DNA from 2 places in the Streptomyces sp. NPDC002054 genome. Region 2 is predicted to be linked to the other one. Evidence: predicted binding sites of a transcription regulator. Region 2 holds the regulator's gene; the other holds the start of a gene.
The links. Region 2 encodes HspR, which represses chaperone genes until heat shock. Its sites were predicted from a motif close to TTGAGNNNNNNNNNCTCAA; they were not measured.
Positions count from the first base shown of each region.

Region 1: lon (endopeptidase La) is a predicted target of HspR. The motif match lies at 8,494-8,512, and genes of this name have one in related genera.

Region 1 is NZ_JBEOXT010000006.1:193,511-208,716, forward strand. It holds gene ABT123_RS07845 (nitrate- and nitrite sensing domain-containing protein) at 1-2,133, opposite strand, end outside; gene ABT123_RS07850 (hypothetical protein) at 2,553-3,338, shown strand; gene ABT123_RS07855 (ABATE domain-containing protein) at 3,383-4,069, opposite strand; gene ABT123_RS07860 (phosphodiesterase) at 4,170-4,913, shown strand; gene ABT123_RS07865 (LysE family translocator) at 4,918-5,559, shown strand; gene ABT123_RS07870 (MarR family winged helix-turn-helix transcriptional regulator) at 5,567-6,007, opposite strand; gene lon (endopeptidase La) at 6,069-8,471, opposite strand; gene ABT123_RS07880 (PadR family transcriptional regulator) at 8,590-9,168, opposite strand; gene ABT123_RS07885 (nuclear transport factor 2 family protein) at 9,264-9,689, shown strand; gene ABT123_RS07890 (sulfurtransferase) at 9,635-10,510, opposite strand; gene ABT123_RS07895 (glycosyltransferase family protein) at 11,053-12,477, opposite strand; gene ABT123_RS07900 (hypothetical protein) at 12,518-12,994, shown strand; gene ABT123_RS07905 (spermidine synthase family protein) at 13,071-13,748, shown strand; gene ABT123_RS07910 (response regulator transcription factor) at 13,833-14,576, shown strand; gene ABT123_RS07915 (HAMP domain-containing sensor histidine kinase) at 14,699-15,206, shown strand, end outside.
Region 2 is NZ_JBEOXT010000005.1:204,997-220,202, forward strand. It holds gene ABT123_RS06745 (NUDIX hydrolase) at 1-264, shown strand, start outside; tRNA gene ABT123_RS06750 (tRNA-Gly) at 436-506, opposite strand; gene dcd (dCTP deaminase) at 967-1,557, shown strand; gene ABT123_RS06760 (phosphoribosyltransferase) at 1,550-2,062, shown strand; gene ABT123_RS06765 (MFS transporter) at 2,120-3,751, shown strand; gene ABT123_RS06770 (Yip1 family protein) at 3,808-4,731, opposite strand; gene ABT123_RS06775 ((Fe-S)-binding protein) at 4,954-7,212, opposite strand; gene ABT123_RS06780 (sugar transferase) at 7,357-7,869, opposite strand; gene dnaK (molecular chaperone DnaK) at 8,102-9,943, shown strand; gene grpE (nucleotide exchange factor GrpE) at 9,943-10,593, shown strand; gene dnaJ (molecular chaperone DnaJ) at 10,636-11,814, shown strand; gene ABT123_RS06800 (heat shock protein transcriptional repressor HspR) at 11,816-12,280, shown strand; gene ABT123_RS06805 (helix-turn-helix transcriptional regulator) at 12,357-13,340, opposite strand; gene ABT123_RS06810 (hypothetical protein) at 13,455-13,673, shown strand; gene ABT123_RS06815 (Rieske (2Fe-2S) protein) at 13,670-13,984, shown strand; gene ABT123_RS06820 (pyridoxamine 5'-phosphate oxidase family protein) at 14,118-14,525, opposite strand; gene clpB (ATP-dependent chaperone ClpB) at 14,626-15,206, shown strand, end outside.

The DNA of each region.
Region 1 (15,206 bases), on a different contig from region 2:
CACGCCCGGGAGCCGCAGCGACGGCGCGCCCGGGACGCCCAGAGCGTGGACCGGGGTGGCCGGCGGGGCCACCGGGAGGAGCGGGGCCGGAATGACGACCAGGGCCTCGGTGCCCCCGTGGCGGGTCGTACGGAGCTCCGCCTCCACCCCGTGCTGCGCGGCCAGCCGTCCGGCGACGTAGAGGCCGAGGCCCAGGCCGTGTTCGGCCTCGGGCTCCGCCTCGTACGCGTCCGGCGTGGCCAGGCGCTGGTTGAGGAGGGCGAGCCGGTCCTCGGTGATGCCGATGCCCTCGTCCACCACCGACAGCACCGCGGCGCCCGAGTCGAGCAGCCAGCCCGACACCTTCACCTTGACGTCCGGCGGCGAGTAGGTGGTCGCGTTCTCCAGGAGCTCGGCCAGGACGTGCGAGATGTCGTCCGCGGCGTGGCCGGCGACCTGTGTGTACGAGGGCAGCGCCTGGAGGTCGACACGCTCGTAGCGCTCGATCTCCGAGACCGCCGCCCGCATGACGTCCACCAGCGGGACCGGCCCCGCCTGCCCGTGCCCGTGTTCCTGCCCGGCCAGGACCAGCAGGTTCTCGTTGTGCCGGCGCATGACCGTGGCCAGGTGGTCCAGCTTGAACAGGGTGGCCAGCCGGTCCGGGTCCTGCTCCTTGGACTCCAGCTCCTCGATGACCGCGAGCTGCCGTTCGACCAGGCCCAGGGTCCGCAGCGACAGCGAGACCGAGGTGGTCGACATGATGCGGCGGTTTTCCTCCAGGCCGGCCCGCAGCTCGGCGAGTTCGTCCTCGAGTTCGGTGCGGCCGGCGGTCAGCGCCTCGTTGCGGCCGATCAGCCGGCGCCGGTCCGCGTCCAGCCCGGCGATCCTGGTGTGGAGCGAGACGGTCATCTCGCGGACCGAGTTCAGCGACCGGACGACCTCGGCGAACTCGTCGTTGCGGCCGGTGAAGCGGACCGGCTCCACCGAGCCTTCCGCGGTCGCCAGCCGGGCGGCACCGCGCCGCAGCACGGACAGCGGCCGGGTCAGGGAGCGGGCGACGGCGGTCGTGGCACCGACCGTGATGAGGAAGAGCACGCCGAGCAGCGCGATCAGCATCTCCAGCGCGGTCACGTCGTCGTCGCGCAGCCCGGCCATGGCCGTGGCGCGTTCGGCGGCCAGCGAGGACTCCACCGACCGCATGCGGTCGATCCGGGCCGTCAGGGCGGCTCCGACCGTCTCACCGCCGAGCTTCCGGTCGGCCGGGGACAGGGTGGGCCGGTCGGCGAGCCGGCCGAGGTAGTCCTCGGCGGCCTTCACCTCGGGGCCGGTGACGGTCGCGGCGAGCGTTTCGCGTACGTCGGGCCGGGCGGTCCGCGCGAAGTCGTCCAGCGCGCCCTGCTCCCGTACCCGGGCCCGCTGCGCGGCGGTCGCGAGTTCGTCCTCCAGGGGGGAGGCGACCGCGGCTGCCGCAGCAGAGGAGGAGGAAGAGGACGAGGAAGACGAAGGCTCGGCGCGGGGGACGGCCAGCGCGGCGAGCAGCAGTCCGCGGGTGGCCGAGGCCTGGTCCACGGCGAGGCCGAGGGGGGCCAGCGGCCGGGTGGTGGCGAGTGCGGCGGTGGCCCGCGGCGGGGTGAGTTCCGCCAGCCGGGCGCCCGGCGCGAGGAGTTCGGCGATGAGGCCGGAGTACGCCTGGTGGGCGGCGAGGGCGCTGCCCTTGCCAGTGACGGCTTCGCCGCGGACGGCCTCGATCCGGCCGAGGACGAGGGCGAGCGGCTCGTCGGCCACCGCCTGGACCTCGGCCGTCTGCCGGTCGACCCGCCCGGACCGCTCCTGCACCGCCGCCTTGCCGGCGCCGAGCCGGCCCTTGGCGACGAACTCGGTGACGGCGTCGCGCTCGTCGGCGAGGACGTGCGCGAGGGAGAGGGTGTGCCGGGCCTGGTCGGCGCGGGTGACCAGGCGCTGGGATTCGTTCAGCTCAGCCGTGGCGGAGAGGACGGCGGGAGAGCCGGCCGCGAGGACGGCGAGGCCGGCGACGGCGACGCTGATGACCAGCCTGCGGCGCACGCGTACGCGGCGTCCCGTGGGGAGGCCTGCGATGGCGGGTCCGTCGGCGGTGGTGGCGGTGCCGTTCTTCCGAGACCGCTTTTTCTGCACCGGTGCTCGCAATCCTGTACGTGTGCTCGTGCTCGTCTACTCGTGTGGCCGAGGTAACGGCCGGTCAACAAGTAAACGCCCCCTGCTCCCTCGTACCGCTTCAGACCATCGCAGTGTGTTGGGGACAGAGCCGCACATCGCCCACCCGGCCACACGAACGAGTGAACATCACGGAGGAGTTGGGGAACAACTCGGCCGCCCCGAGGTCACCCCGGGTCAGCGGGGTTCCGTGGACAGCCGGTTGAAAGATCGATGGGGGCTTTGGCAGGATGCCCGCCCGCAGATTACGCGGACCTTCCGCTTCCGGTGGGTGCCGGTTCCCGCCTCGCGCTGGACATTTGGTACGGACCAGTCGGCGGGCCGGCCCCGGCCACCCCTTTGCCCGTACCGCTTTCGGACATCTCGGGCAGACTGTCTCCATGCGCATCGACCTGGCTTCCGCCCCCGGTAATCCGGAACGCCCCAATGAGGACTGGCTGTCCGCCGTGGTGCCCGCCTGCGGCGGGGGTGGTGTGCTGGTCGCCCTGGACGGGGTGACTCCGCCGGCCGGGGAGGACGGGTGCGTGCACGGGGTGCCCTGGTTCACCGCCCGACTCGGGGGCCGATTGACCGAACTGTCCGGATCGCGGCGGGACATGCCCCTGGACCGGATCCTGGCCGAGTCCATCCGCGACACCGCCGCGGCACACCGGGACAGCTGTGACCTTTCTCACATCCGCACCCCGCAGGCGACCGTGGTGATGGCCCGCTGGGGCGAGGCGTACGTCGAGCACCTCGTGCTGTCCGATTCGGTGCTGCTGCTCCAGTCGCCGGAGGGGGAGGTGACGGCGGTCCGCGACGACCGGCTCGACCGGATCCCGCGCGAGGTGCTGCGCTCGCACGCCGCCACGGATGCGCTGCGCAATGCGTACGAGCGGGAGGGCGCCTTCTTCACCGCCGCGGCGGATCCGGCGGCGGCCGGGCGCGCGGTGACCGGCCGCACCCCGCGCGAGCGGGTCCGGGCGCTGGCCGCGCTGACCGACGGCGCCGGCCGCTGGACGGAGACCTTCGGGGAGGGCGACTGGGCCGACTGCATGGCGGTCCTGCGGAAGGAGGGCGCGGAGGGCCTGATCACCCGGGTCCGCACCCTGGAGTCCGCCCCGGCCACGCCACCGGCCCGCGGGAAGCGCCACGACGACGCCTCGGCGGCCTACGCGGAGCTCTAGCTCCGGCTCCGGCTCCGGCTCCGGCTCCGGCCCTGGCTCCGGCTCTAGCGGCTGTCCGGGTCCGTCGTGCGGCGGCGTTCGGCGTGGCGGGCGACTCGGGCGCGGTTGCCGCAGGACGGCTTGCACCAGGCCTGGCGGCCGTGGCTCCGCAGGAAGTACCGCACGCAGCGCGGCGCCGAGCAGGAGCGGAGTTGTTCGCGCTGCGGCCCCGCCAGGAACTCGATCGCGGCCCGGGCCAGCGCGGCGAGCAGCCCGGCCCGCGCCCCAGACCCGGGGTCGGGCTCGGGCTCCGGCTCCCGCTCGGGCGCGGACTCGGGCCCGGGCTCCGGCTCCGGCTCGGCCCCCGCGTCGGCGGCCGGGAGCAGGGCTGCGGTCGGGGGTTCGCCGGGCGGCCAGGACAGCTGCGGAACGACGGGTTCCAGCGCCGCCGCCGCGTTGAGTGCGGCCACCGCCTCCGCCGCCGGCATCAGCCGGCCCGCGTCCGCCGCGCTCGGCGGCGCCGGGCTGACCGCGCGGGCGAACAGCGCCCGTACCGCCCGCCGCAGACCGGTGACCTCCTGCCGCAGCCGCTCGTCGATGGGCAGCCCGGCTGGCAGTCCGCCGGGGAGCCGGCCCGACTGCTCGCCCAGCCAGTCCGCCAGGCCCTCGACCGTCGCCAGGTCGTCCGCGACACCACCCGCCCCGTCGTGCCGGATGGTGCTCGCCAGCTCCAGAGCCAGCCAGCGCTCCACAGTCGTCCCCCGCTCTCCATGCCCTTGCCCGCTTCCCTCTGTACACCCTAGGGTCAGCGCAACTAACGGTAAATGAAGAATTTCCATTAGGGGGACTGGAATGACTCTGCTGCTGGCCCAGATCAGCGATCTACATCTGGATGGCACCCCGCGGGCCACCGACCGCGCCACCCGCGTCCTGGACCACCTGCGGACCCTGCCCCGGCCGGTCGACGCCCTGCTGGTCACCGGGGACATCGCCGACCACGGCACCGAGGCCGAGTACGAGGAGGCCGCCCGGCTGCTCGACCTCCCGTTCCCGGTCCTGACCTGCCCCGGCAACCACGACGCCCGGCCCGCCTACCGCAAGGCCCTGCTCGGGGAGGCACCCGCCGAGGGGCCGGTCAACCGGGTCCACCACATCGGCGGCACCGCCGTCCTGATGTGCGACACCACGGTCCCCGGCCACGACCACGGCCGGATCGACGCGGAGACCGCGCAGTGGATCGACGGGACGCTCGCGGGGCTCCCGGACGGCGTCCCGGCCCTGCTCGCCTTCCACCAGCCGCCGGTGGAGGTGCACCACCCGCTGCCCGACTCCTCCCGGCTGGAGGAGCCGGAGCGGCTGGCCGCGCTGCTCGACGCGCACCCCCGGGTGGCCGCCGTCCTCACCGGCCACGCCCACACCGCCGCCGCCTCGTCCTTCGCCGGGCGCCCGCTGATCGTCGGGCCCGCGGTGACCTGGACCCTGCGGCTGCCCTGGGAGGGCGAGGCATCGGCCGACCGGGACCAGCCGCCCGGGCTGGCCTTCCACCTGCTGGGCGAGGACCGGCGGCTGACCACCCACTTCCGCGTGGTGCCGTGACGCCGTGTCCGTCCACCCGTACGTCCATCCGTACGCCGTGGCCGGGTTCCTGGCGGCGGTGTTCCCGCTGATCGCGACCCCGGGGGCCAGTCTGGCCCTGCTGGTGCAGCGGGTCGGGGAGGGCGGCCGGCGGCAGGCCTGGCCAGTGGTCCTCGGCACCGTCACCGGCCTGTACGTGCACGCCGCGCTGGCCGTGGCCGGGCTGTCGGCCCTGGTCATGCACTCCGCCCGGGCCTTCACCGCCGTCCGGATCGCCGGGGCCTGCTGGCTCATCGGCCTCGGCCTGTGGACCTGGTACGCGGCCCGCCGCGCCGGGACCTCACCCGGGGCGCCCGGCCGGGGCCGGGGCGGGGGCGGGTCCGGCTTCCTGCAGGCGCTGCTCGCCAATGTCCTGAACCCGAAGGCCGCATCCGTCTACCTGACCCTGGTACCGCAGTTCATCGAGCCCGGCCGGCCCCTCCCCGCCCAGGTCCTGGTGCTGGCCACCGCCCATGCCCTGCTGATCGCCCTCTGGCTGCTCGGCTGGACGGTACTGGTCCGCCGGGCGTCGGGGGTCCTGCGGCGGCCCGGGTTCCGGGCCGCGCTGAGCCGGGTCACCGCGGTGGTGCTGATCGGCCTGGGGATCCGTACCGCCGTGGCGGCCTGAGGAACGGCTAGTCCGTCCCCTGGTTCAACTGGTGGAGCAGCCGCGCCAGTTCCGCCACCTCGCCACGGTCCCAGTCGCCGAGCTTGCGCATGTAACGGACCCGCCGGGCGTCGCGGACCTTCAGGAACCGCTCCCGGCCCTCCGGGGTGAGGCCGACCTGGAAGGCCCGGCCGTCCGCCGGGTCCTGCTCGCGGGCCACCAGGCCGAGGTCCTCCAGGGCCCGCAGCTGGCGGCTCATGGTCGCCTTGCCGACCCCGAAGTAGGCCGCGAGATCGGTGGCCCGCTGCCGGCCGGCGTCCTCCAGGCGTACGAGCAGCCCGTACGCGGCGGGTTCCAGCTCGGGGTGGAGTTCGCGGGCCATCTCACCGGAGGAGGCCCGGGCGCGCCGGAGGAAGACGGACAGCTCCCGCTCCAGCGCGAGGAACTCCTGGTCTTCGCTCCCGTGCACGTTCCGCTCCCATCGTGGGTGTGTGGGAACCCAGTATTTCCCAGCACCCCGGCCCGGGGGGTCAGGCCGCCGTGGTGACCGCGAGCTCCGCCTCCTGCAGGGCCAGCTCCAGGACCTGGCGTACGTCCGTGACCGGGTGCACCTCCAGCCGCTCCAGCACCTCGGCCGGCACATCGTCCAGATCGGCCTCGTTCCGCTTCGGGATGATCACGGTGCTGATCCCGGCCCGGTGCGCGGCCAGCAGCTTCTGCTTGACCCCGCCGATCGGCAGCACCCGGCCGGTCAGCGAGACCTCGCCGGTCATGGCCACATCGGTGCGGACCTGGCGCCCCGACAGCAGGGAGGCGAGCGCCGTGGTCATGGTGATGCCCGCGCTCGGGCCGTCCTTGGGCACCGCGCCCGCCGGGAAGTGGATGTGCACTCCCCGCTCCTTCAGCCCGGTGACCGGAAGTTCCAGCTCCGCGCCGTGTGAGCGCAGGAAGCTGAGCGCGATCTGCGCGGACTCCTTCATCACCTCGCCGAGCTGGCCGGTCAGGGTCAGTCCGGCCGCACCGGTCTCCGGGTCTGCGAGCGAGGCCTCGACGAAGAGCACGTCCCCGCCCGCCCCGGTGACGGCGAGGCCGGTGGCCACGCCGGGGACGGCGGTCCGCCGCTCGGCCGGGTCCTGTGCGGACTCCGGTACGTGGTGCGGTCGCCCGATCAGCGCGCGCAGGTCCTGCTCGGTGATGGTGAACGGCAGCTCCCGCTCCCCCAGCTCGTGCTGGGAGGCCACCTTGCGCAGCAACCGGGCGATGGACCGCTCCAGGGTCCGGACACCCGCCTCGCGGGTGTACTCGCCGGCCAGCCTGCGCAGGGCCGGCTCCTCCAGGATCACCTCGTCAGCGCCGAGCCCGGCCCGCTCCAGCTGTCGCGGCAGCAAGTGGTCACGGGCGATGACCACCTTCTCGTCCTCGGTGTACCCGTCGAGCCGGACCAGGTCCATCCGGTCGGCGAGCGCCTCCGGGATGGCCTCCAGCACATTGGCGGTGGCCAGGAAGACCACGTCGCTCAGGTCCAGTTCCACCTCCAGGTAGTGGTCCCGGAAGGTGTGGTTCTGTGCCGGGTCGAGGACCTCCAGCAGGGCGGCGGCCGGGTCGCCGCGGAAGTCGGAGCCCACCTTGTCGATCTCGTCGAGGAGCACCACCGGGTTCATGGACCCGGCTTCCTTGATGGCCCGTACGATCCGGCCGGGCAGCGCGCCCACGTACGTACGCCGGTGGCCGCGGATCTCCGCCTCGTCGCGGACGCCGCCGAGCGCGACGCGGACGAACTTCCGCCCCATCGCGTGGGCGACCGATTCTCCGAGGCTGGTTTTTCCGACCCCGGGCGGGCCGACCAGGGCCAGCACGGCCCCGCCGCGCCGCCCGCCGACCACGCCGAGCCCGCGCTCGCCGCGCCGCTTGCGGACGGCCAGGTACTCGGTGATCCGGTCCTTCACATCGCCGAGCCCGGCGTGCTCGGCGTCCAGGATCTCCCGGGCCCCGCGGATGTCGTACGCGTCCTCGGTGCGCTCGTTCCAGGGCAGCTCCAGGACGGTGTCCAGCCAGGTCCGGATCCAGGAGCCCTCCGGGGACTGGTCGCTGGACCGCTCCAGCTTCTCGACCTCCTTCAGCGCGGCCTCCCGCACCTTCTCCGGCAGGTCGGCGGCCTCGACCCGGCTGCGGTAGTCGTCGGCCGCCTCGCCCTCCCCGTCCCCGTTCAGCTCGCGCAGCTCCTTGCGGACCGCTTCCAGCTGACGCCGCAGCAGGAACTCGCGCTGCTGCTTGTCCACGCCCTCCTGGACGTCCTTGGCGATGGACTCGGCGACGTCCTGCTCGGCCAGGTGGTCGCTGAGCCAGGTCACGGCGAGCTTCAGGCGGGCGACCGGGTCGGCGGTCTCGAGCAGTTCGACCTTCTGGGCCACCGTCAGGAACGGCGAGTAGCCCGAGTTGTCGGCGAGCGCCGACACCCCTTCGATCTGCTGCACCCGGTCGACGACCTGCCAGGCCCCGCGTTTCCTCAGCCAGCTGGTGGCGAGGGCCTTGTACTCCTTGATCAGTTCGGTGACGGCTCCGGGCAGCGGCTCGGGGGTGTGCTCCTGCACCACCTCGCCCTCCACCCACAGGGCGGCCCCGGGCCCGGTGGTCCCGGCGCCGATCCGGACCCGGCCGAGCCCGCGGATCAGCGCGCCCGGGTCCCCGTCGGACAGCCGCCCCACCTGCTCGACGGTCCCCAGCACACCCGTCCCGGCGTACGTGCCGTCAACCCGCGGCACAAGCAGCACCCGGGGCTTCCCGCTGCCGCTCCCGGCCGCCGCCTGCGCGGCCTCGACGGCCCCGCGCACCTCGGCGTCGGTCAGGTCGAGCGGAACCACCATTCCGGGCAGCACGACCTCGTCGTCGAGCGGCAGCACGGGCAGGGTGAGCGATACGGACGTCGAAGCCATGATCTTCCCTCCGGCAGTGAAGTTGAGCTCTGCCGACTCAATGCATCTGCGCCCACCAATGTTCCCCGATCCCCTCCAACTCCCGTTCGCCTCCGGCGAACACGTCGGCTTACGTCGGCTACGGCGACGGTTCGGTACGGGCGGCGGCCTGCCGATCCCTCAGGACGCCCGCGGCCATCCGGCACCAGTCCCGGTTCTCCCGCTCGAAGGCCAGGCCGCGCAGGCAGGTCAGGTAGCCCCCGATCCGCTCGCCCCGGCGCAGGAACTCCTCCTCGTCCAGGTCCCCGCGCAGCTGCCGCAGCAGCGCGCCGAGCAGTTCGGTCTTGGCCTCGGCCGCGGCGGCCCGCTCCTCCAGCTGTTCGATCACCGCGGCGGTGCCGACGCGGTCGGCGGACTGGACCTTGACGAGCAGGTCGTCGCGGATGAACGAGGGCTTGGAGGGGGCCGCGGCGAAGGCCTCCAGTTCGGCCCGGCCGGCCTCGGTGACCCGGAACAGCCGCTTGTTGGGCCGGGTCTCCTGGACCACTTCGCGGCCCGCGACCAGCCCGTCCCGCTCCAGCTTGGCCAGCTCGGCGTAGAGCTGCTGGGGCAGTGCGTGCCAGAAGTTCGCCACGCCGATGTCGAAGCCCTTCGCCAGCTGGTACCCGCTGTACTCGCCGTCCAGCAGCGCCGCCAGCACGGCATGCCGCAGAGCCATGAAACCGCCCCTTCCCTTTCTTCGTCCCTCCCTGCACCATACTCAAGAAACTGACTAGTCAGATTCTTGAGTATGAGGGATGGGGAGGGTTGGTCATGGACACTGCCGCACGCTTCCGCGCAGCCGTGGAGCAGCGCGATCACGCCGCGCTGGAGGACCTGTTCACCGAGGACATCCGGCTGTACAGCCCGGTGAAGTTCAGCCCTTTCGAGGGCCGGCCCATGGTCCTGGGGCTCTTCGGCGTGCTGCTGCGGATCTTCGAGGACCTGCGGTACGTCGGGCACTTCGAGGGCACGGCCGAGACGGCTGTCGACGGCAAGGAGGCTCCGTCGGCGATCCTGCCGTTCCGTGCCACGGTGGACGGCCGGCAGATCCACGGCATCGACCTGCTCCAGTTCGACGAGGAGGGCCGGGTCAAGGAGTTCACCGTGATGGTGCGCCCGCTGTCCGCCGTGCAGGCGCTGGGTCAGGCGGTGCTGGCCGGCCTGGTCGCCGACGGACTGGTCCCTGCCGCTCCCTGAGCTCCTTGGCTCACCGGGAGGGCGGAGGGGCGGCCCCAGTCGCTCCAGGAGCCGTCGTAGACCGCCAGGTCGGGGTAGCCGGCCAGGTCGGCGGCGAGGGCGAGGACGCAGGCGGTCACGCCGGAGCCGCAGCTGAAGTAGAGCTTCTCCGCGGCGGGGGCCAGGGCGTCGAAGGCGGTGCGGAGCTCGGCGGCCGGGCGCATCAGGCCGTCCGCGGTCCGTACCTCGGTGAAGGGGAGGCTGAGGGCGCCCGGCATGTGGCCGGGCCGCAGGCCCGGGCGGGGTTCGGGGGCGGTCCCCGCGAACCGTTCGCGGGTACGGGCGTCAAAGACGGCGGCGGCCGGGTCGGCGAGGGCGGCGAGCACCTCGACGCTGTCGACCAGCAGCCCGGCCCGCGGCCGGGCGGTGAAGCCGCCGCGCGGACCGTCGTACGCCGCCGGGGCCGGCTCCACCGGGAGGCCGGCGGCCGTCCAGGCGGGCAGCCCGCCGTCAAGGACCGCGGCGCGGTCGAAGCCCATGGCGCGCAGCATCCACCAGGCGCGGGCACTGGAGTAGATGCTGGCGGCGTCGTAGACGACGACCGTGCTGGTGTCGTCGACACCGAGGGCGCGCAGCGCTTCGCTGAACGCCGCCGCCCCCGGCATGGCGTGCGGCACCGGAGCACTGTGGTCGGACAGCTCCCCGTCGAGATCAAAGGCCCGCGCCCCAGGTATCCGCACCGTCCCGCCCCGATGGCCCCCGACCGAAGCATCAAAGACCACCACCCCGGGCTCCCCAATCCGCCCCGCCAACCAGTCGACACCGACCAGGGGCGTGGACAGCGGCTCCCCGGCGGGGCTGGTGTGGTCGGCACGGGCTGCGGGCCCGGCGGACGCAATGCGGGCCTGCGGCGCGGCAGGGTCGGTGTGAGCCGCAGACCCCGTGTGGGGCTCAGGCCCGGCGGGCGCCGCGGGCCCGGTGCGGATCGTGGGCTGACGGTCGGTCATGCAGGGCCTCCAGGAGGGGCAGGGGATCGGTAGTGCAGCAGTTGGCCGCAGGTCCATCGGGTGGCCTGGCCACCCCGCCAGGCCACCCGGCCGTGGGCCGCCGGCCCATCGGGCCAACAGGGCCGGCAGACCCGATAGCCGCCATGCCTGCCGGGGCGCCAGGGCCGAGCCACAGGGCCGCCAGGCCGTTGGGCCGCAGGCCGCCAGGCCGCAGGCCCTTGGGCCGTTGGGCCGCAGGCCGCCAGGCCGCAGGCCCTTGGGCCGTTGGGCCGCAGGCCGCCAGGCCGCCAGGCCGCCAGGCCGCCAGGCCGCCAGGCCGCCAGGCCGCCAGGCCGCCAGGCCGCCAGGGGCATCCTGCCCCGGAGGGTTCCGGTCCGTCAGTTCGGGCATTCGCCCGGCCTGGCGTAGAGCGCGACCCTGGCGCCGCGGATCTCGCGGATCGAACACAGGTCGAACTGGCTGACCAGGGTCTGTCGTTTGACGACCTCGCGCGGGTATGGGTCGCGCGGCTGGTCCGCCGGGTCCAGTAGGACCAGCACCCGGGGCGCGTCGAAGAGTCGGGCGCGGATCTCCTGCGACGGGAGCTCGGTGCCCTGGAGGGTGCGCGAAGCCGTCGGGGTGCGGGCCAGGGCCAGGTCGTGCAGGCTCCCGTACACCTCGGGGGAGGACAGCAGCCACTCGCGCCGCCGGGCCGGCTGGAACAGCACCGCGTCCCCCGGCCGGGCAGTGGCCCGTACCGCGTCGGCGACGGCCAGCACATCGTCCTTGCGGCTCTCCGGCGTACGCAGCCACAGCGACCACGGCACGGCCACAGCCACCAGCACCGCGGCCAGCGGCAACAGCACCCGCGGCCGGGCCGCGCCCGCCAGCAGCGCCAGGCCGGCCAGCGAATAGAGCACGTACCGGTCGACGTACCAGGGGTTGACCAGCGAGACCGTCATCAGCAGCCCGGCCGGCAGCAGCGCGAGCGGCAGCGCGACCCGGACCAGCTCCCGGTCCGCCCCCCGGGCGAGCAGCAGCGAGACCGCCGCGACCACGGCGTACGCCGCCCAGTCCGCCCCCTTCGGCCGGCCCAGCCAGCCGAGCTGCTGCGCCGCCTGGCCCGCGCTGAGCACGGCGAGCGGCAGCAGCAGGAGGACCACCACCGCGGCGCTGCGCCGCCAGCCGCGCGCCCGCCATCCGGGGACGGCGTGCGCGAGCAGCGCCAGCACGGCGAACTCGTGCAGCCAGCAGGCGAGGACGAGCAGCACCGTGTACGGCACCCAGCGCTCGCGCAGCAGCAGGTACGTCGCCCAGACCACGGCGGCGGCCACCAGCGCGTACGAGCGGCCCTCCTGCGCGTACATCTGGACCGGCGGCAGCAGGGCGTACAGCAGCCCGGCGCACAGGCCGGCCCGCGCGGCGCCCCGGTCAGCGGCAGGCTCGGCGGCCCTCATGCACGCCAGCCGGTGGCCGACCGCCGCGACCCCGGCCGCGGCGAGGGCGGTGGCGGCCACCGACGGCAGCCGCAGCGCCCACAGCCCGCCGCTCTCCCAGCCGGCGAACACCGCGTGCATCAGCAGGTAGTAGAGGCCGTGCACGGCGTCGACCCGGCCCAGCAGCTCCACCAGGTCGCCGGCCGGCCTGTGGGCGACCTGCCAGGTCACCGACTCGTCGCGCCACATGCTGCCGCCCCGGTCGAGGCCCCACAGCCCGAGCAGGAGAGCGAGGACCACGGGCGGGAGCAGCACGCGCCACGGTGCGATGCGGCCGATGACTGCCTCCGGGTGCTTTCCGTGCGGGAGCGGGGACTCCATACTCATGGGTCGACGGAGAGCAGACCTTACGGGGGGGGGTGGGTGCGTGAGGGCCGTTCGCGCGGCGGGCGGGGTGCTGGTCTGGGCCGCCGTGCTCGGGGGCTGCACCTTCGAGGGTCCCGCCGGTCCCGCCGGTTCCGCCTCCTCGCCGGCCGCCTCACCCGCCGAAACGGTCCTGCCGCCCACCCGCGCCGACGAGCGGCTGGTCACCGTCACCCGCAGCGGCGGGCTGGCCGGCCGGCAGAGCAGCGTACGTGTGCAGGGAGACGGCTCGTGGACCCGGCTGGACGGGGCCGCCCGCGAGATCGGCAGCGGGAGGCTGGCCGCCGACCGGCTGGCCCGGCTGCGTACCGCCCTCGCCGAGGCCGGATTCCCGCGCCTGCCGCGCATCGCCATGGGGGACGGGCCCGTGTTCGACGGGTTCGTGTACGCCTTCGTGCACGGCGGGTACGAGGTCGCCACCACCGACGGCTCGGTCCCGCCCGGCCTGTCCCGGGTGCTGGACGAGCTCCCCGCGTTCTGACCCGCCGGAGCCCGGCGCGACCTGACATAGTCCGCCGCATCGGAACACCGCCCCCAGGGCCCTCGTTGTGCCCCGTATGACAGCCCCCGTTACCCTCGACCGCCGCCACGGCCCCCATGGCGAGGTCGTCCTGCGCCGCCGGGACGCGGCGGTTCCGGTCTACGAGATCATCGCCAACGGCTGCTTCCTGATGGACACCTCCGACGGCCGCTCGGAGCGGCTGCTCGTGGACGCCGCCTGGCTGGCCCTCGATCCGCCCCCGGTCAACGCCTCCGTGCTCATCGGCGGTCTCGGGGTCGGCTTCTCGCTGGTCCACGCCGCCGCCCAGGCCCACTGGGGCCGGATCGTGGTTGCCGAACGTGAGCAGGCGATCATCGACTGGCACCGGTCCGGACCCCTCCGCGCGGTCACCGAGGCCGCCCTCGCCGACTCCCGGGTAACGATCCTGCACACCGATCTGGTGACTCACTTGCACGCGTCACCCGACCGATACGACGCCCTCTGTCTGGACATCGACAACGGCCCCGACTGGACCGTCACCGAGGACAACCAGAACCTCTACTCCCCCGCCGGACTCGCCGCCTGCCGGGCCCGGTTGACCCCCGGAGGGGTCCTCGCCGTCTGGTCCGCACAACCGTCCGCCGCGTTCGAAAAAGCAATGCGGAATGCCGGATTCAGCTCGGTACGGACGGAAGAGGTGCCCGTTGCCCGAGGTGTCCCGGACGTGGTCCATCTGGGCCGGAACCCCCTGTAACCCCCACATGGCCGCAGGCCGGTGGCTCCTCTACGCTGCACCCCATTACGCGGACCACCGGGTTCGGGCGGGGACGAGGGCGGGATGACGGAACAAACACACACCACCCAGAGCGGCGCCGCGGCGACCCCCGGCGCCCAGCGCCGCGTGCTCGTCGTCGAGGACGACCAGACCATCGCCGAGGCGATCGCGGCCCGGCTGCGCGCCGAGGGCTTCCAGGTACAGACGGCCGGCGACGGCCCGGCCGCCGTGGCCGCCGCCGAGAGCTGGCAGCCCGAGCTGCTGGTGCTGGACGTGATGCTGCCCGGCTTCGACGGCCTGGAGGTCTGCCGCCGGGTCCAGGCGCACCGTCCGGTGCCGGTCCTGATGCTCACCGCCCGTGACGACGAGACCGACATGCTGGTCGGCCTCGGCGTCGGCGCGGACGACTACATGACCAAGCCGTTCTCCATGCGCGAGCTGGCGGCGCGGGTGCACGTGCTGCTGCGCCGGGTCGAGCGGGCCACCATCGCCGCCACCGCCCCGCGCGGCTCCACCCTGCGGCTGGGCGACCTGGAGATCGACCACGCCCAGCGGCGGGTCCGGGTGCACGCCGAGGACGTGCACCTCACCCCCACCGAGTTCGACCTGCTGGTCTGCCTGGCCGGCACCCCGCGCGCGGTGCTCTCCCGGGAGCAGCTGCTCGCCGAGGTGTGGGACTGGGCCGACGCCTCCGGGACCCGTACGGTCGACAGCCACATCAAGGCGTTGCGCCGCAAGATCGGCGCCGAGCGGATCCGTACGGTCCACGGCGTCGGGTACGCCCTGGAGACCCCGGCGGGGGCATGAGCTCCGCCGGGGGCACCCGGGACACGCGCGGTGCCCGGGGCATGCACGGCACCCGGGACGGGCACGGCGCCCGAGGCACCCACGGGGCGCGCGGCGCGCGTGGGGCGCGCAGTGGCCGCAGCGTGCGCCGGACACCCGGGCAGGGGCTGCGCCCCTTCTCGCCGTTCTCGATCAAGACCAAGCTCGGCACCCTGGTCGTCGTCTCGGTCTTCATCACCACCGGGCTGCTCATGGTGGCCCTGCGGACCAAGACCGAGGTCCGGTTCATCACGGTCTTCTCGGTGATCGCCTCGATGCTGATCACCCAGTTCGTGGCGCACAGCCTGACCGCGCCGCTGGACAAGATGACCACCGTGGCCCGGGCGATCTCCCAGGGGGACTACACCCGCCGGGTGCACGGCGCCGAGCGCCGGGACGAGCTCGGCGACCTGGCCGCGACCATCAATGTGATGGCGGACGACCTGGAGGCGGTGGACGCGCACCGCCGGGAACTGGTCGCCAATGTCTCGCACGAGCTCCGCACCCCGATCGCGGCCCTGCGGGCGGTGCTGGAGAACGTGGTGGACGGGGTTTCGGCCGCCGATCCGGAGACCATGCGGACGGCGCTGAAGCAGACCGAGCGGCTGGGCC
Region 2 (15,206 bases):
AAGGCTGACATCATCCGCCTCCTCCACACGATGGAGTCCGACGACGAGCGTCAGCTCTTCTATCTCGCCCGCATCACGACCTGGTCCTTCGACGACCGCACCGGTCCGGAGTTCAGCGCCGAGGGCCGCGGCGAATACGCGCTGGAGGAGATCTCGCTGACCGTGGAGGGGCTCGACGGCATCGACCTCAAGCCCGAGGAGATCGCCCACGTCCTGCGGGGCGCCATCAGCGCCGGAAGCCTCGGAGGCGAGGCAACGCGCTGAGCCTTCGACGCGTCAACACATCGCTGGGGCCGGCACTGAGATGAGCCGGCCCTGGTGGCATGCCCATCGTGGGCATGAGCGGGAGTTGGGGCACGCGGAGGGCGCGGCGAGGGGTTGACAGGTCTAGACAACGACGAAGGCCCAGGTCTGTGACCTGGGCCTTCGTTCAAGAGCGGATGACGGGAATCGAACCCGCGCTATAAGCTTGGGAAGCTCATGTTCTACCATTAAACTACATCCGCACAGCGGCTCGTTGCTTGATGCCGCATCGTTGCACACTTTACCCCATGCTCGACCCCCGGCGTGCGCGCCGGGGGTCGTTGTGTTGTCCGGGTCGCAGGAGCGGGTGTGGCGGCGGGAGTTGGGGCGTACCGTGGGGGGTCGGAGCGGCGGGTGGAGCGAGGTCCCGATCATCCCCTAATGTGGCGATTCGTCGCAGTACGGTTCATGGGGAAAGGGACTCGATGGAGCACACCGTCGTCCGTTGTGCCGAAGGGCACGTTTTCAGCACCGCTTCGTTCCCGCTGCGTCAGCTCGGCGCCGCCCGGCTCGGGCCCGGGCGGCTCATCCGGTGTCCTCGGTGCGCGCGGCTGCGGCATGCCGTGCCCGTCGGGGCCGTGAAGCGGTAGCAGCGGCGGGGTGGGGACGCGCGCGGCGGCTCTCGATTGGGGGTGGCCCGCGCGCTCTGCGTATCCTCGGGGCGTGCTTCTCTCAGACAAGGACATCCGGGCCGAGATCGACAGCGGACGGGTTCGCATCGACCCGTTCGACGAGTCGATGGTGCAGCCCTCCAGCATCGACGTGCGGCTCGACCGGTTTTTCCGGGTGTTCGAGAACCACCGTTACGCACACATCGACCCTGCCATCGAGCAGCCGGATCTGACCAGGATGGTCGAGCCGGAGGGGGACGAGGCCTTCATCCTCCACCCCGGGGAATTCGTGCTCGCCTCGACGTACGAGGTCATCTCGCTGCCCGAGGACATTGCCTCCAGACTGGAGGGGAAGTCGAGTCTCGGTCGGCTGGGGCTGGTCACGCACTCCACGGCCGGTTTCATCGATCCGGGTTTCTCCGGGCACGTGACCTTGGAGCTGTCGAACCTCGCGACGCTCCCGATCAAGCTGTGGCCCGGGATGAAGATCGGACAGCTGTGCATGTTCCGGCTCAGCTCGCCCGCGGAGTTCCCGTACGGAAGTGAGCGGTACGGGTCGAGGTACCAGGGCCAGCGCGGTCCGACCGCCTCGCGTTCCTTCCAGAACTTCCATCGCACCCAGGTAGGCGACCGGCATGAGTGACGTGGTACCCGAGAACCTCGACTACACGGCTTTCGGGCAGGCCGTACAGGAGCTCGCGCAGACCATTGCCGACGACGGCTACGAGCCCGACATCATTCTGAGCATTGCCCGCGGCGGCGTTTTCGTCGCCGGCGGGCTGGCCTACGCGCTCGACTGCAAGAACATCCACCTGGTGAATGTGGAGTTCTACACCGGCGTGGGGACCACCCTGGAAATGCCCGTCATGCTGGCGCCGGTGCCGGACGCGATCGACTTCTCCGACAAGAAGGTGCTGATCGCCGACGATGTCGCCGATACCGGCAAGACGCTGAAGCTGGTCCACGACTTCTGCCTCGGCACGGTGGCCGAGGTCCGTTCCGCGGTCATCTACGAGAAGTCGCACTCCCTCGTGAAGTGCGAATACGTGTGGAAGAAGACCGACGACTGGATCAACTTCCCGTGGAGCGTCCTCCCGCCGGTACGCAAGGCGGGCCAGGCGATCACGCCTTCCAAGGACGCGCTGTAGTCGACCGCACGGCGGGTCGTGGAATCGGGTAATTGGGACATCTGGGACGATGTGCCAATGAATTCCGGGGCAGGCTCAGTTGGCCGCGCGGCGACGGCGACGACGGCGGCAGCGGGATTCGTCCTGCTGACCCTCGCGTCCGGCCAGTTCCTGATGGCGCTCGACAGCTCCGTCATGAACGTCTCGATCGCGACGGTGGCCGACGACATCGGCACCACCGTGACGGGCATCCAGGGCGCCATCACGGCCTACACGCTGGTGATGGCCATGTTCATGATCCCCGGTGGCAAGATCGGGGGGCTGATCGGCCGCAAGCGTGCCTTCATGATCGGCTGCTGCATCTACGGAGCCGGTTCGCTGACCACGGCGCTCGCCCCGAACCTGACCGTGCTCATGCTCGGCTGGTCGCTCCTCGAAGGGCTCGGAGCCTCACTCATCCTGCCCTCCATCGTGGCGCTCGTGGCCGGCAACTTCACCACCGAGCGCCGCCCGGCCGCCTATGGACTCGTCGCGGCGGCGGGGGCCATCGCGATCGGGCTCGGGCCGCTCGTGGGCGGGATCGCGACCACGTACTTCTCCTGGCGCTGGGTGTTCGCCGGCGAGGTCGTGATGGTGCTCGGCATCCTCGTCCTCGCCCGCCGCATCGCCGACGCCGAGCTCGGCGCCCGCCCGCGCATCGACCTCTTCGGCGTCCTGCTCTCCGCCCTGGGCCTCGGGATCTTCGTCTACGGCCTGCTCCGCTCGGACGAATGGGGCTGGTTCCAGCCGAAGCCCGACGCGCCCGCCTGGCTCGGGATCTCGCTGGTCGTGTGGCTGTTGCTGGCCGGTCTGCTGCTCCTCTGGCTCTTCCTCCGCTGGGAGGCCCGCGTGGTGGAGCGGGGCCGGGAGCCGCTCCTGGACCCGGCCATACTGGAGAACCGGCAGCTCACCGGTGGCCTGACGATGTTCTTCTTCCAGTACCTCGTGATGATGGGCGTGTTCTTCGTCCTGCCGCTGTACCTGTCCGTCGCCCTGGGCCTCACCGCGATCGAGACCGGGGTGCGCATCCTGCCCCTCTCCCTTTCCCTGCTCGCAGCCGCGGCCCTGATCCCGCGCTTCCGCCCGGACGCCTCGCCGCGGCGGGTGGTGCGGCTCGGGCTGCTGGCGCTGCTCGCGGGAGCGGTGGCCCTGATGGCGGCGCTCGACCTGGGCGCCGGCCCGGAAGTGGTCACCGTCCCCCTGCTGTTCGTCGGGCTGGGCATGGGCGCGCTCGCCTCTCAGCTCGGGTCGGTCACCGTGTCCGCCGTACCGGACGAGCAGAGCACGGAGGTCGGCGGCGTACAGAACGCCGTCACCAACCTCGGTGCCTCGGTCGGCACGGCGCTCGCCGGGTCGATCCTGATCGCCGCGCTCACCGCCTCCTTCCTGGCCGGCATCGAGCAGAATCCGGCGGTCCCGGCCGAGGTCAAGAGCCAGGCGACCGTGCAGCTGCAGAGCGGTGTGCCGTTCCTCTCGGACGCGGACCTGACGGAGGCCTTCGAAGCTGCGGGGGTGAGCGAGGAGATGACCCAGGCCGCCCTCGACGCGAACGCCGAAGCGCGGCTCGACGGCCTGCGCGCCGCGCTCGCCATCCTCGCGCTCGCCTCGCTCGTCGCGCTGTTCTTCCTCCAGCGCATCCCGACCACCCAGCCCCAGTCGACGACCACGTAGCGGAAGGGGCGGCACGCGTTTCGCGTGCCGCCCCTTCCGGTAATCCGTCAGGTCCGTCAGAGGGTGCCGAGCTTGATGAGGGAGAGCAGGGCGATCAGCTGGATCGCCGACGCGCCCAGCGCCTTCAGCCAGGGCAGATCGTGCGACTTCGCGATCAGCGTGGTGAAGAGGAAGCCGGCCGCCAGCCAGGTCAGCCAGCCCAGGCCCTGGACCAGGGTGTGGTTACCGCCCAGGAACATGGCGAAGAGCAGGCGCGGCGCGTCCGTCACCGACATGATCAGCATGGACAGGCCCACCGTCGGCTGCCAGGACCCGTCGCCGCCCAGCTGGCGGGCCAGCGTGTGGGTGACGGCTCCCAGGATCAGGCCGCAGATCACGAAGGCCACACCGGCCGACAGGACGATCGGGACGGCGTTGGTGAGGGTCGCGTTGATCGCGTCCTCGCGTGCCTTGTCGAAGCCGAAGACGGCGAGCAGGCCGTAGAGGAAGGTGACGATCAGCGCCGGCGCCCAGACGGCGTGGTCCCGCATCCGCAGGAAGGTGTGCCCGGGCTGCGTCACGATGCCCCGGAGCAGGTCCTTCCAGCCCAGCCTGGGCCCGGCCGGCGGGGCTGCGTTCCCGCCCGCCTGGTAGGTCGCGCCCTGGCTGTACGGGTCCTCGCCGATGGCGAAGGCCTGGGTGTGACCGGGGTTGTTCGCGTACGACGCCGCGGGCGCGGGCCCCGGCCCGGGCTGGTAGCCGTACGCCGGGCCGCCGCCGGGGCCGCCCGGGCCCGGGTGGGCGTGCGGGTCGAAGTACTCCGGCTCGCCGTGACCCCCGGTCGGCTGCTGCCACGCCTGCTGAGGCGGCGGGGCAGCCTGCGGGTACGGCTGTCCGCCGTACGGCGCCTGCGGGTGCTGCTGACCGTACGGCTGCTGCCGCGGGGGTTGTTGAGGGCCGCGGTTGTTGTCCCGGCCGCGCCCGATCCTGAATCCAGCCACGTGATCGAACGTACCTGGTCTGACGGGCCGTTGCGTACGGGCGGCCCGAACCCGCGCCCTTTGCGGCTGAGCTGTGACATCCCTTAGGGGAACCCTGGGGGGATTTCCCCCGGTACGCTCTGTCCCGGTATGGGCCTTTATGTGTGAGCCCGTACGAAGGCGGCCGGCCCCCTCTCGCCGAGGGGGCCGGCCGCCTTCACGTACGTACGGAACGGAACGGAACTACTTCGCGGGCTCCGGCTCCGCCGGTGCCGCCTCCGGGGCGTCCGCCACCGGGGTCTTCACCGACTCCAGCAGCAGCTGCGCCACATCCACGACCTGCACCGACTCCTTCGCCTCGCCGTCGTTCTTCTTGCCGTTGACCGAGTCGGTCAGCATGACCAGGCAGAACGGGCAGGCGGTGGACACGATGTCCGGGTTGAGGGACAGGGCCTCGTCGACGCGCTCGTTGTTGATGCGCTTGCCGATCCGCTCCTCCATCCACATCCGCGCGCCACCGGCGCCACAGCAGAAGCCGCGCTCCTTGTGGCGGTGCATCTCCTGCTGGCGCAGGCCCGGGACGGCGGACATGATCTCGCGCGGCGGCGTATAGACCTTGTTGTGGCGGCCCAGGTAGCACGGGTCGTGGTACGTGATGAGCCCGTCGACCGGGGTCACCGGGATCAGCTTGCCCTCGTCGATGAGGTGCTGGAGCAGCTGCGTGTGGTGGATGACCTCGTACTCGCCGCCCAGCTGCGGGTACTCGTTGGCGATCGTGTTGAAGCAGTGCGGGCAGGTCGAGACGATCTTCTTCGCCGACTTCGGCTTCTTCGTCGACTCGTCCTCGTCGTCCTCGCCGAACGCCATGTTCAGCATCGCGACGTTCTCCTGGCCGAGCTGCTGGAACAGCGGCTCGTTGCCCAGGCGGCGCGGCGAGTCACCGGTGCACTTCTCCTCGCCGCCCATGATCGCGAACTTGACGCCCGCCATGTGCAGCAGCTCCGCGAAGGCCTTGGTGGTCTTCTTGGCGCGGTCCTCGAGGGCGCCGGCGCAGCCGACCCAGTAGAGGTAGTCGACCTCGGACAGGTCCTCGACGTCCTTGCCTACGATCGGGACCTCGAAGTCGACCTCCTTGGTCCACTCCACCCGCTGCTTCTTAGCCAGACCCCAGGGGTTGCCCTTCTTCTCCAGGTTCTTGAGCATCGTGCCCGCCTCGGACGGGAACGCGGACTCGATCATCACCTGGTAGCGGCGCATGTCGACGATGTGGTCGATGTGCTCGATGTCGACCGGGCACTGCTCCACGCACGCACCGCAGGTGGTGCAGGACCACAGCACGTCCGGGTCGATGACGCCGTTCTCTTCGGCGGTGCCGATCAGCGGGCGCTCGGCCTCGGCGAGGGCCGCGGCCGGGACACCGGCGAGCTGCTCCTCGGAGGCCTTCTCCTCGCCCTCCATGGTCTTGCCGCCGCCGGCCAGCAGGTACGGGGCCTTGGCGTGCGCGTGGTCGCGCAGCGACATGATCAGGAGCTTCGGGGAGAGCGGCTTGCCGGTGTTCCAGGCAGGGCACTGGGACTGGCAGCGACCGCACTCGGTGCAGGTGGAGAAGTCGAGGATGCCCTTCCAGGAGAACTGCTCGACCTGGGAGACGCCGAAGACGTCGTCCTCGCCCGGGTCCTCGAAGTCGATCTCCTTGCCGCCGCTGGTCATCGGCTGGAGCGCGCCCAGCGCGGTGGAGCCGTCGGCGTTCCGCTTGAACCAGATGTTCGGGAAGCCGAGGAAGCGGTGCCAGGCCACACCCATGTTCGTGTTCAGCGAGACCACGATCATCCAGGTGAAGGACGTGGCGATCTTGAGCGCTGCGAAGAAGTAGGTGAGGTGCTGGATGGTGCTCGGGTCCAGGCCGTCGAGCAGCGCGATCAGCGGGTACGAGGCGAAGAAGCCGGGCTCCCAGCTCGTCACGTGGTGCTGGACGCCTTCGAGGGCGCGCAGCGTCATGATGCAGACGCCGACGATCAGGATGACGGTTTCGACGAAGTACGCCTGGCCGGTCTTGGAGCCGGTGAAGCGGGACTTGCGGCCCGCCGCGCCCGGCCGGCTCAGCTGCCGGATCACGATCAGGGTCAGGATGCCGAGGACGGTCATCAGGCCGAGGAACTCGGTGAAGACCTCGTACGGCAGGAAGTCGCCGATGATCGGGATCAGCCAGTCGGCCTGGAAGAGCTGGCCGAAGGCGTTGACGATCGTGAGGAGCAGCGAGAAGAAGCCGATCGCCACGAACCAGTGCGCCACGCCGATGACGCCCCAGCGGTTCATGCGGGTGTGGCCGAAGAATTCCTTGGCCAGCGTGATGGTGCGCTGTTTGGGGTCGCCGGTGCGCGTGCCCGCGGGCACGGGCTGGCCGAGCTTCACGAAGCGGTAGATCTGCGCGATGGCACGGCCGAACAGCGCGACGGCTACCACCGTGATGACCAGCGACACGATGATCGCGGCGAGTTGCATGAGGGGCTCCTCGGGCGGGCCTGCGAGGCGGAGCGCCGACACAGTCCAGTATGGCGCTACTAAGCGGTAACTTATTCAGTCAAAAGCTGAGGTTACCCAGTTCTAGGGCCGCACTGTAGTTGTGCGGCCGGTGATCTGTGTCGCTCAGGGGACCCTTCGCGGGCCGACGGCGGCGCGCGGGGTCCGCGCGAGGATGCGCAGGTCCATGCCGAGCCAGTGGTGCTCGACGTAGTGGCGGTCGAGGAGTTCCATCTCCTCCCAGGGCATCCCGGTCCGGTCGCCGACCTGCCAGAGCCCGGTGATTCCGGGCCGTACGAACAGCCGGTCGGCGGAACAGATGCCTCCGGCGGCGCCGGGCGGCTGCGGGCGCGGCCCGACCAGCGACATCTCCCCCCGCACCACATTGATCAGCTGGGGCAGGCGGTCCAGTGCATGCCGGCGCAGCAGGCCATCCGGCGCCGTACGGAACCTCCAGGTCCGGAACGGCCGGCCACCGAGGCCCGCGGCCGGCTCGCGTACGAAGACCCGGCCGCGGTGGGCGGCGTACAGGGCGGCGCAGATCGCGAGCAGGGGGAGGGCGAGCGCACCCAGCAGCGCCAGGGCGCCGAGCAGGTCGAAGACCCGCTTGGCCGGGGGCGGGGTGAGCGGGAGCCGCATGCCAGCAGCCTGCCGCGCGCCCGGCCCGCCCGGTGTCCGGCGCGCGGCACCGTCCCCCGCTCGGCCGTATGGCCCAGCCGCCCGGTCCGGGCCCCGCCACACGGCCCAGCCGCCCGGCTTGCGCGTAAGGGGAGCCTAAAGGTTGAGCCCCCAAGACTCAGGTCTGTTGACGGCTGCGCGGCGATGAGGCATGGTTGAGTCTGTTCCACTCAAGTCAGCTGGAGGAATCAAAATGGCTCGTGCGGTCGGCATCGACCTGGGCACCACCAACTCCGTCGTCAGCGTTCTCGAAGGCGGCGAGCCCACCGTCATCACCAACGCCGAGGGCGCCAGGACCACGCCGTCCGTCGTCGCCTTCGCCAAGAACGGCGAGGTCCTCGTCGGCGAGGTCGCCAAGCGTCAGGCGGTCACGAACGTGGACCGCACCATCCGGTCGGTCAAGCGCCACATGGGCACCGACTGGAAGATCGAGATCGACGGCAAGAGCTTCAACCCGCAGCAGATGAGCGCCTTCATCCTGCAGAAGCTCAAGCGCGACGCCGAGGCGTACCTGGGCGAGAAGGTCACCGACGCGGTCATCACCGTCCCGGCGTACTTCAACGACTCCGAGCGCCAGGCCACCAAGGAGGCCGGCGAGATCGCGGGCCTGAACGTCCTGCGCATCGTCAACGAGCCGACCGCCGCCGCCCTGGCCTACGGCCTCGACAAGGACGACCAGACCATCCTCGTCTTCGACCTCGGTGGCGGCACCTTCGACGTGTCCCTCCTGGAGATCGGCGACGGCGTCGTCGAGGTGAAGGCCACCAACGGTGACAACCACCTCGGTGGTGACGACTGGGACCAGCGCGTCGTCGACTACCTGGTCAAGCAGTTCCTGAACGGCCACGGCGTCGACCTGGCCAAGGACAAGATGGCCCTGCAGCGTCTGCGCGAGGCCGCCGAGAAGGCGAAGATCGAGCTGTCCTCCTCCACGGAGACCACGATCAACCTGCCGTACATCACGGCGTCCGCCGAGGGCCCGCTGCACCTGGACGAGAAGCTCACCCGCGCCCAGTTCCAGCAGCTGACCGCGGACCTCCTGGACCGCTGCAAGACCCCGTTCCACAACGTCATCAAGGACGCCGGCATCGCGCTGTCCGAGATCGACCACGTGGTCCTGGTCGGCGGTTCCACCCGCATGCCCGCCGTCGCCGAGCTCGTCAAGGAGCTGACCGGCGGCAAGGAGGCCAACAAGGGTGTGAACCCGGACGAGGTCGTCGCCATCGGCGCCACCCTCCAGGCCGGTGTGCTCAAGGGTGAGGTCAAGGACGTCCTGCTCCTCGACGTGACCCCGCTGTCCCTCGGTATCGAGACCAAGGGCGGCATCATGACCAAGCTCATCGAGCGCAACACGACCATCCCGACCAAGCGGTCGGAGATCTTCACCACGGCCGAGGACAACCAGCCGTCCGTGCAGATCCAGGTCTACCAGGGCGAGCGCGAGATCGCGGCGTACAACAAGAAGCTCGGCATGTTCGAGCTGACCGGTCTGCCGCCGGCCCCGCGCGGTGTCCCGCAGATCGAGGTCTCCTTCGACATCGACGCCAACGGGATCATGCACGTGACCGCGAAGGACCTCGGCACGGGCAAGGAGCAGAAGATGACCGTCACCGGCGGTTCTTCGCTCGCCAAGGACGAGGTCGACCGGATGCGCCAGGAGGCCGAGCAGTACGCGGAGGAGGACACCCGCCGCCGCGAGGCCGCCGAGACCCGCAACCAGGCCGAGCAGCTCGTGTACCAGACGGAGAAGTTCGTCAAGGACAACGAGGACAAGGTCCCGGCCGAGGTCAAGACCGAGGTCGAGAGCGCCGTCGCCGAGCTGAAGGAGAAGCTCAAGGGCGAGGACACCGCCGAGATCCGCACCGCCACCGAGAAGGTCGCGGCCGTCTCGCAGAAGCTGGGCCAGGCGATCTACGCCGACGCCCAGGCCGCCCAGGGTGCGGCGGGCGCCGAGGCCGGCGAGGCCAAGGCCGACGACGACGTCGTCGACGCCGAGATCGTCGACGAGGACAAGCCGAAGGGCGGCGCTGTCTGATGTCGGAGGAGACCCCGGGCTTTGAAGAGAAGCCCGAAGTCCCCGCCGACGGCACGCCCGAGGAGCCGAAGGCCGCCGACTCCGCCGACACGGCGGAGGGGGCGGCCCCGGCCGGGGACAGCGCAGCGGCTGCAGGCCGCGAAACCGCTCTGCTGGCGCAGCTGGACCAGGCCCGTACGGCGCTCAACGAGCGCACCGCGGACCTCCAGCGGCTCCAGGCCGAGTACCAGAACTACCGTCGCCGGGTCGACCGGGACCGGGTCACGGTCAAGGAGATCGCCGTCGCGAGCCTCCTGACCGAGCTCCTCCCGACGCTGGACGACATCGGCCGCGCCCGGGAACACGGGGAGCTGGTCGGCGGGTTCAAGTCGGTGGCCGAATCGGTGGAGACGGTCGCCGCCAAGATGGGGCTGCAGCAGTTCGGCAAGGAGGGCGAGCCCTTCGACCCGACGATCCACGAGGCCCTGATGCACTCGTACGCGCCGGACGTCACCGAGACGACCTGCGTGGCGATCCTGCAGCCGGGGTACCGGATCGGCGAGCGCACGATCCGCCCCGCGCGGGTCGCGGTGGCCGAGCCCCAGCCCGGGGCGGCGGCCCCCAAGTCGGAGGACTCCGAGGAGTCCGCCGACAAGAAGGACAGTGAGTAGGAACAGCGGCAGGGCCGGCAGTACCTGGGAGGAGGGACGTCGATGAGCACGAAGGACTTCGTGGAGAAGGACTACTACAAGGTTCTCGGCGTCCCCAAGGACGCCACCGAGGCCGAGATCAAGAAGGCGTACCGGAAGCTCGCCCGCGAGTTCCACCCGGACGCCAACAAGGGCGACGCCTCGGCGGAGGAACGCTTCAAGGAGATCTCCGAGGCGAACGACATCCTCGGCGACCCCAAGAAGCGCAAGGAGTACGACGAGGCGCGCGCCCTCTTCGGCAACGGCGGCTTCCGCCCCGGGCCGGGCGCCGGCGGCGGCACGTTCAACTTCGACCTGGGTGACCTCTTCGGAGGCACCCAGGGCGGGGCGGGCGGCGGTTTCGGCGGCGGCGGCATCGGCGACATGTTCGGCGGGCTGTTCAACCGGGGCGGCGCCGGGACGGGGACCCGTACCCAGCCGCGCCGCGGCCAGGACATCGAGTCCGAGGTGACGCTCAGCTTCACCGAGGCGGTGGAAGGGGCCACGGTCCCGCTCCGGATGTCCTCCCAGGCCCCCTGCAAGGCCTGCTCCGGCACCGGCGACAAGAACGGCACGCCCCGGGTGTGCCCGACCTGCGTCGGCACCGGCCAGGTGTCCCGGGGCAGCGGCGGCGGCTTCTCGCTGACCGACCCGTGCGCGGACTGCAAGGGCCGCGGCCTGATCGCCGAAACCCCCTGCGAGATCTGCAAGGGCAGCGGCCGGGCCAAGTCCTCCCGCACCATGCAGGTGCGGATCCCGGCGGGCGTCACCGACGCCCAGCGGATCCGGCTGCGCGGCAAGGGCGGTCCGGGCGAGCGCGGCGGCCCGGCCGGCGACCTGTACGTGGTGGTCCATGTGGACTCGCACCCCGTGTTCGGCCGCCGGGACGACAACCTGACGGTGACCGTTCCGGTGACCTTCACCGAGGCCGCTCTGGGCGGCGAGATCCGGGTGCCCACCCTGGGCGGGCCGCCGGTCACGCTGAAGCTGCCCCCGGGCACGCCCAACGGCCGTACCATGCGCGCACGCGGCAAGGGGGCGGTCCGCAAGGACGGCACCCGCGGCGACCTGCTCGTGACGGTGGAGGTGGCGGTGCCCACCGCCCTGCCCGACAAGGCCCGCGAGGCGCTGGAGACGTACCGGGCGGCCACGCTGGACGAGGACCCCCGGGGCGCCCTGTTCGAGGCAGCGAAGGGAGCATGAGATGGACGGCCGACGACGCCAGTCGAAGTTCGGCAGCGGTGCCTACCAACTGACGGACGAGACTCCGGTCTACGTCATCTCGGTCGCCGCTCAGCTCTCCGGTCTGCACCCGCAGACCCTCCGCCAGTACGACCGGCTCGGCCTGGTCTCCCCGGACCGGACGGCCGGCCGTGGCCGCCGCTACTCGGCCCGCGACATCGAACTGCTCCGCACGGTGCAGGCGCTGTCCCAGGACGAGGGCATCAACCTGGCCGGCATCAAGCGCATCATCGAGCTGGAGAACCAGGTCGCCGCACTTCAGCAGCGGGTCGGCGAGCTGTCGGCGGCCGTGGACGGTGCGGCCGTGGCCATGCAGCAGCGCGAGGCGCAGGTCCATGCCTCGTACCGGCGCGACCTGGTTCCGTACCAGGACGTGCAGCAGACCAGCGCGCTGGTCGTGTGGCGGCCCAAGCGGCCACAGGACTGACCGCGCCGCAGCGTACGTAGTGCGTTCAGAAGGCCCCTGCCCGTTCGTCGGGCAGGGGCCTTCTCTGTTGCTACGGCTATTTCTCCGGGCCGTTGAGGATCCCGGACCGGGCGATGAGGAAGCCGAGTTGGGCCCGGCTGCCGCTGCCGAGGGTGATGGCCAGCTTGGCGATGTGCGCCCGGCAGGTCCGTACGTTCATGCCGAGGCGGCGCGCGATGGCCTCGTCCACGTGCCCCTCGACCAGGAGCTGGGCGATGGAGCGCTGCACCCCGGTGATGCCCTCCGGGGTGGGCCCGTAGCTGACTTCCTCGCGCAGCGGCACGGCCCGGTGCCAGAGCTGCTCGAACACCTTGATGAGGTAGCGGACCAGGGCGGGGTGCCGCAGTTCCAGGGCGACCTGCTGGTCGTCCCGGGCCGGGATGAAGGCGACCGACTCGTCGCAGATGATGAGGCGCTCGACCAGCTCCTCCAGGGTGCGGAACTCGACCTTCCCGCCCGCGATGCGGTCGATGTAGGCCATGGTGCCGCGGCTGTGCCGGACGGTGTGCTGGTAGAGGGTGCGCATGCTGACGCCCCGCCGGATCAGCGGTTGATCGCGTTCGATCGCCTGGTTGAGGATGTGTTCGGCACGGCCCCCACCGGGCTGGATGGTCAGCATTTCGGTGTGGCACTCGGCGGTCGCGACGTTGAGGGCGGCGTTGATCCGGTTGAATCCCTCCAACACGGTGATCGCGTGGGTGGGCGCGGGGCTGAGCGCGCTGATGGCCATGAATGGCTCAAAAGCTTCGGTGAGCTCGATGGATGCCCGCCTGCTCTGCAGGATCTCCCGTTCGAGCGGGTGCAGCCGCTGTGCCAGGGCCACCGAAGGGGGAACCGGACGGAGCCAGTTGGCGTCGTCCGGGTCGGGGTGCAGCAGCGCGAATTCCAGCAGGCAGGGCGTCTGCTCGACTTCCGCGCGGGCGAGTCGGCCCGAGCTCAGCGCGCTGGCGTAGAGCTCCGCACCCAGGTCGCAGAGTTCGGTGACCGGGTGGGGATGTGTCTGATTAGCACTCTTTACCACCTAATCTCCCACCCCCAGGGTCCTGCATCTACAGGAACATGATGCATCGCCACAGTGGCATCGACGTGGCTCGATAAGTCATCGTCTGTCATGCGGGGGAGAGGAATCCATCCAGTGAGGACGAAGTCGACCATGTACAAGAAATTGCTTCGCTCGGTGGTTGCCGTTGCTCTCTCCACGGTTGTGGCCTATGGGGTGGCGGGGGGCGACCTCGGAACGACCGACTCCGGCTGGGGCAGCGGGCCGGCCGACAGTGGTTGGGGCAGTGCCCCGCTGGACGGCTGGGACAGCGGCTGGGGCAGCGCTCCGCTGGACGGGAAGTTCGACGCATGACCCCCGACGACCGCGACTTCCGGCGGGAAATGGCCTCCGCCTACCGTTCCGGGTGGCAGTTCATCGATCTTGTCACGGCGATCCCCCACGCCGGCGACTCCTTGATGGTCACTCTCTTCGGCCAGCCCATCGTCATCGTTCGCGAGGAGGACGAAGACGTCCGCGCCTACCGCTGCCTGCGCCGCCCCCGAGGCGCCCCGCAACCCGTTCGTTGCGAGGTCCGGTACGGCATGGTCTTCGTCAATCTGGATCAGCGTGACCACCAGCTCTTCGAGCCCGATATCACCACCGCCACCCCCCGCAGTGCCTGAAGCGATTCCCCCGTCGTTGAAGATCGCTCAGGCGCTTCCCCCACACAACGGCGCCATCGTGGACCTGAACACGATGGCGCCGTTGTGATGTCCGCGTCCAGTACCGGAACCGGACAAGCCGCAACGTATAACTTCAGGCCCGGCCCATGGCCCGGTCCAGCGCGATCTCGATGACCACCCGGTCCGGGTTGGGCGACGGGGTCCGCCCGTAGCGCTCCGCGTAGCGCGCCACCGCCTCGGCGACCGAGGCCTCGTCCGTGCGGATCGTCGCGTGCCCCTCCAGCGTGGCCCAGCGGCGCCCCTCCATCTGGCAGACCGCCACCCGGGCAGCCCGGCCCGGCTGCGCCGCCAGCACGTTGCGGACCTTCTTGCTGTGCTTGTTGCTGATCACCCGTGCCAGTCCGGCCTCGGGGTCGTAGGTCACGCCCACCGGGACCACGTGCGGGGTGCCGTCCGGCCGGGGGGTGGTCAGGGTGCACACATGCCGCTCCCGCCAGAAGGCGAGGTACTCCGGCGTCGGGTTGAGTACGTCGTGGGACATGCGCCGAGCGTACGTCCCACTGCCTTGAGTGGAATAGACTCAACTTTGTGCACGTTGACCTTGTCAGTATCTGTACGGAGACGGAGAGGAGAAGCCGCACGTGGACGCCGAGCTGACCAACAGGAGCCGCGACGCACTGAACGCCGCCACCAGCAGGGCCGTGAAGGACGGCCACCCGGACCTGACCCCGGCGCACCTGCTGCTGGCCCTGCTCGCCGGCCAGGACAACGAGAACATCACCGACCTGCTGGCCGCCGTCGACGCCGACCAGGCAGCCGTACGCTCCGGAGCGGAGCGGATCCTCGCCGGCCTGCCCAGCGTCACCGGCTCCACCGTCGCGCCCCCGCAGCCCAGCCGCGACCTGCTCGCCGTCCTCGCCGAGGCCGACGCCCAGGCCGGCCGCCTCGGCGACGAGTACCTCTCCACCGAACACCTCCTCATCGCCGTCGCCGCCAAGGGCGGCGCCGCCGGGGAGGTCCTGGACCAGCAGGGCGCGAGCGCGAAGAAGCTGCTCGCGGCCTTCGAGAACGTACGAGGAGGACGGCGGGTGACCACCCCCGACCCCGAGGGCCAGTACAAGGCCCTCGAGAAGTTCGGCACCGACTTCACGGCCGCCGCCCGCGAAGGCAAGCTCGACCCGGTGATCGGCCGCGACCAGGAGATCCGGCGCGTGGTCCAGGT